Regions from separate parts of the Uliginosibacterium silvisoli genome, predicted to be linked through region 1. Evidence: predicted binding sites of a transcription regulator. Region 1 holds the regulator's gene; the other holds the start of a gene.
The links. The regulator FliA, encoded in region 1, starts transcription of late flagellar genes. The targets are predictions, from matches to a motif close to CTAAAGTTNNNNNNNNNNNNGCCGNTA.
Positions count from the first base shown of each region.

Region 2: the regulator FliA is predicted to act here: its motif matches at 1,294-1,320, upstream of VVD49_RS19970 (VCBS repeat-containing protein).

Region 1 is NZ_JAYXHS010000004.1:60,930-63,324, reverse strand. It holds gene VVD49_RS18270 (flagellar motor protein) at 1-732, opposite strand, end outside; gene VVD49_RS18265 (RNA polymerase sigma factor FliA) at 807-1,565, opposite strand; gene VVD49_RS18260 (MinD/ParA family ATP-binding protein) at 1,770-2,395, opposite strand, start outside.
Region 2 is NZ_JAYXHS010000004.1:474,930-477,324, forward strand. It holds gene VVD49_RS19960 (HesA/MoeB/ThiF family protein) at 1-497, opposite strand, end outside; gene VVD49_RS19965 (AP2 domain-containing protein) at 610-1,131, opposite strand; gene VVD49_RS19970 (VCBS repeat-containing protein) at 1,382-2,395, shown strand, end outside.

The DNA of each region.
Region 1 (2,395 bases):
GTAGCCCTGCAGACGGCTCTCGATGATGCGCGGGTTGTCGCCATGGGCGATACGCACAATGCCTTCCAAAAGCATTTCCCTGACGGCCACGAGACGCATGATGTTCGCCTGTATCTTCTTCGCTACCGGCAGGAAGATCAGGTTGGCTGAGCCAACGCCATAGATCGTCGCAACAAAGGCAACGGCAATGCCGCTACCTAACTTGGCCGGATCCGAAAGATTCTCCATGACATGGATCAGCCCCATCACGGCACCGAGAATGCCGACCGTAGGTGCGTAGCCCCCCGCTGCGTCCCAGATCTTGGAGGCCTGTTTCATCTCGGTCTCCCAAGTCGTGATTTCCACTTCCATCACTTCGCGGATGTGTTCGGGTTCGACACCATCGACGAGCAATTGCACACCCTTGCGCATGAACGGATCGGTCATGCCTTCCATCTTGTTCTCAAGCGACAGCAGCCCTTCGCGGCGAGCGATATTGCTCCAGCCCACGATCTGCTCGATGAGTTCGTGCAATGGCGGTACCGGTGGCTTGAATACCCACATGGAGATGCGCAGCCCCGTCACGAAGGTTCGCCACGGGCTCTGCAACATCACGGCACCGATGGTGCCGCCCAGCACGATCATGAAAGCCGTCGGCTGGATAAGCGAAGCAATGTGCCCACCTTCGAGGACTTGCCCTCCCACGATGGCCACGATTGCAAGCAGCAGACCCGCCAGGCTTATGACGTCCATTGGTTCCGTTCAGCAGGGAAATATCGGAAAGACAGTTTAAGACCCGCAGCGTCGCGACAGTAAGAACGCGATGCCTATGCGGCGCTGGCGCGGCGCCCGCCGGTCGCCTGCATGGACGACTCGCGGCCGCTGGCAATACGCGAGCGCAGACGGGCAATGGCCTGGCTGTGCAGCTGACAGACACGCGACTCGGAAACACCCAGCACCTCACCGATTTCGCGCAAATTGAGATCTTCTTCGTAGTACAGGCCCATCACCATCTTCTCGCGATCGGGCAGATCTTCGATGGCCTTGATGAGCACGCTGCGCATACTGGCGTCTTCCAGCAGATCAAGCGGGTCACCGCTTGCACCCACGATGTGACGCTCCAGGTAGTCGTCTTCGTCTTCGTCGCCAAAGTCCTCGAAGTACACGAGCTGGTAGCCGCGCGCTTCCTGCAACATCTTCTGGTAGTCGGCGAGCGTCATGCCCAGGGTTTCGGCAAGTTCGCGCTCGGTGGGCTGACGGCCATGCTGCTGTTCAAGGCTGTGAACAGCCGTTTCGATACGGCGCATTTCGCGGCGCAGGCTGCGTGGCAGCCAGTCGTTCTCACGCAAGCCGTCCAGCATGGCACCACGGATGCGCTGCACGGCGTAGGTCTCGAATTGCGCGCCAAGACCTTCCTCGTAGCGACTGATGGCATCCAGCAGACCGATCATGCCGTTCTGAATGATGTCCTCCACCTGCACGCTGGCCGGAAGCTTGGCCATGAGGTGGTAGGCAATTCGTTTGACCAGGGGCGCGTAGCGCGCCACAAGCTGGTCTTTGTCCAGGGTTCCCGCTGCGTTGTACATGCCGCTCTCTCAATCAGACTCAGTCGGAATTAGTTGACACATCAGCAGCAAATGCCACTCCCTGATGTGCGCCCTGCCGTGAAGCCGGTTGTGCCCCAGCACGGTGAATTCATTGTGCTCCGGCCCCTCGCAAGCTGCCTTGCGGAAAAAGACCTGTGTTCGTGCCCTATTCGGGCCTAGCGGAAGCGCTCACGCCCTGCGTCGTTACCACGCCATTGCCGGACCACGGCTGAAGCCCATGATGGCGGTCGTCGTCGCGCTGCGTGCGCGGCCCAGTAGCTTCTCGGCAAAACTGTGACCTGCATGACCACCCAGCTCCTTGCCGTGGCTACCGGCGAGGCACAGTGCTTCGCCAAGGCTGCTGACGGCTTGGACCTCGATACCCAGTTGAGATTCAGCCAGTTGCGTAAAACGGGAGATAAGCAGCCGCGTGGCAGCCTCATCGGCACTTACGACGCAAACGCCAACTGCAAGAGTATCGGCACCGCGCACCAGTCTCTTGAGGGCTGCGTAGGCCTGGGTAATGGCGCGCTCCTGCGGTTCTATCACGAGCAACAGACGTGGTGCGGCACGCGCAAAAGACGACAAGCCCGTCAGATCACAGGGGCGCGCCAACAACAACCATTCATCCGAAACCGCCTGCAGGCGCAGCAGGCAATCTGCCGTACGCTGCTGCAGGATGCGATCCTCATTGATCGATCGTGCCAGCTTGGCAACCGAGAGCACATGCAATCCGCAGGCATCGGAACCCGCATCGCCCCCTGTCGTCGCACCAGCGGCCATGCAGTCATCGAGACTGACCAACCCTTCGACGGCTTGCTGCAGATCGA
Region 2 (2,395 bases), 410 kb from region 1:
GCATCGCGCTTGTCGAACACGCTGAGCTGCCCATCGAAGCGCACGGCAGCGCCTGACACCAGCGGCTTGGCAAATTTGACGCAGGCGCGGTTGATGGCATGCCGCGTGGCGAAGTTATCGGTGCAATCCAGCACCACATCTGCCTCGGCGATATGCGCCTCCAGCAAACCGGCATCGAGCCGCTGCGGCAAGGCCACGGCTACGGTTTCGGGGTTGAGCCGGTTCAGCGTGTCTCGCCCCGATTCAGCCTTGAAGCGGCCAACGGAGTCGTTGCGATGCATGATCTGGCGCTGCAGATTGGTGAGATCGACCGTATCGCCGTCAGCGAGGATGATGGTGCCGACGCCTGCGGAAGCGAGATACATGGCGGCCGGCGAACCGAGGCCGCCTGCGCCGATGATCAGCACGCGGCTCTTGATGATGGCTTCCTGCCCCGCGATATCGAGTTCGGGCAGCAAGATGTGGCGGGAGTAACGCAGCAGCTGGTCGTCGTTCATGCGGCAAGTTTACGCGGGACACCGCTGCACGTGGTTGCAGGCAAATAAAAAAGGGCCGCCTGTCCCCGCACGGGACAAGCAGCCCTCTGGCTCAATCTGCAGTCGTGCCTGCTCAGGCAGCGAGCTTGTGCACGGCCTCGGTACGACGACGTACCGGTTTGCGACGCACAGCACCCGGATCGAAAGCACCATCCAGTCCGCGCAGGGCATCCTTGCGGGCTTTCAGCGCCATCTTGAAGGCGCCTTCTTCACCGTACTTCTTGACGGAGAACTTCACGCGCTTGCGGCGCCCGTCAGGAAGCGGCCAGGAAGCAACCCAGAACCAGCGCTGCTTGTCTTCCGGCAAGTCGCGTGTTTCCGAAGCGCAGTAACGGCACACGCCGACAACGCCCGAACGGTTGTTCTTCTTGACGATATTCGAATACTCACGCATCGAAAACGGCGGGTGATTGGTGATGACTTCGTCGCGGTAGCCCTTCGCCGCTGCGAAGGATTTCTGCTTACCACCATGCACGCCGTCCGAAAAATGCTTGCGGTGGATAACGCCGCGGCGCTGAATGGTTACAAGCCATCCATGCGTCCGACTGACCTCGTTATCTACACGACTAATTCCATAAACACTGCCTCGGCTCACGTCAGTCCTCCAGGAGCTATCAAGGTTATGGCGGCGATAAGTGGTTTTCGACCCGCTCCGTGGAAACTTTAGGGTCATCACTGATCCCTGCGGAATGCATCACGGCGCACCTGACAAGCGGTAAAGGGACCGCTGTGAAGGAGTCCAAACCCCTGTCTGGCATTCAAGACCGGTCATCGGATGCCGGTATGAATCGCATGATTCTTGTTGCTGGCCGGGGTGCGTTCCGCGTCGGCCAATGGAGGTTTACATGCGTATTTCACAGTCCAGTCTCAACCTGCAGGGCCAATCGGCCAGCTATGTCCGCCACTACGTCGAAGAGAGTCTGCAGTTCAGTTTCCAGGCTGCCCAGGCCAGTCCACCCACAGCGGAAACCAGTCAGGTCATCATCAGTGATGCTGCGCGGGACACGCTTGCCGCCGCGCAAAGCTCCAGCGAAGTCACCCCGGAAACAGACAAACAGAACGCAATGGATGCCCGGCTTCAGGTTCTTATCAGCCTCGTCGAGCAACTCACTGGCCACAAGATCAAGCTCTTCGACGTCTCAGAACTAGGCGCGTCAGCGGATGCGGGCCCGGCACAGACGGAGGACGCACCGACATCAGGTGCTGGCGCCCCTCCACAACCGGAATGGTCGCTGCACTTCGAGCGCCGCGAAGTGCGCGAAGAAGCCCAGGCCACCCGCTTCCAGGCTAGCGGCAATGTGAAAACCGCCGATGGACGCGAAATCAGTTTCGACCTCGATCTGGAAATGGCGCGCTTCGCCCGCAGCGAGAGCCTGACGACCGTGGATGCAGGCAATGTGAGGCGCAAGGACCCGCTCGTTCTCAACCTGCAAGGCGGCCCAACCAGCCTGCTCTCAGAACGTCTCGCCTTCGATCTTGACGCCAACCCCGACACGGCGCCGGACATGATTGCGAAGCTCGGCCAGGGCAGCTTCTTCCTCGCTCTGGATCGCAATGGCAACGGCAAGATCGACGACGGCAGTGAGCTGTTCGGTCCCGCAACAGGAGATGGCTTCGGCGAGTTGGCCGCGCTGGATGATGATGGGAATGGCTGGATCGACGAAGCCGATTCGGCATTCACAAAACTGGGCGTGTGGGCGCCGGGTGACAAACTGCAATCACTCGCCAGTACTGGCGTAGGAGCGATCGCGCTGCAGAACGTCGCCACACCTTTCGCCTTGCGGGCAGGTTCGGACGATCACGGTGAGATTCAATCGAGCGGAATTTTCCTGACGGAGGATGGCCGGCCCGGCACCATC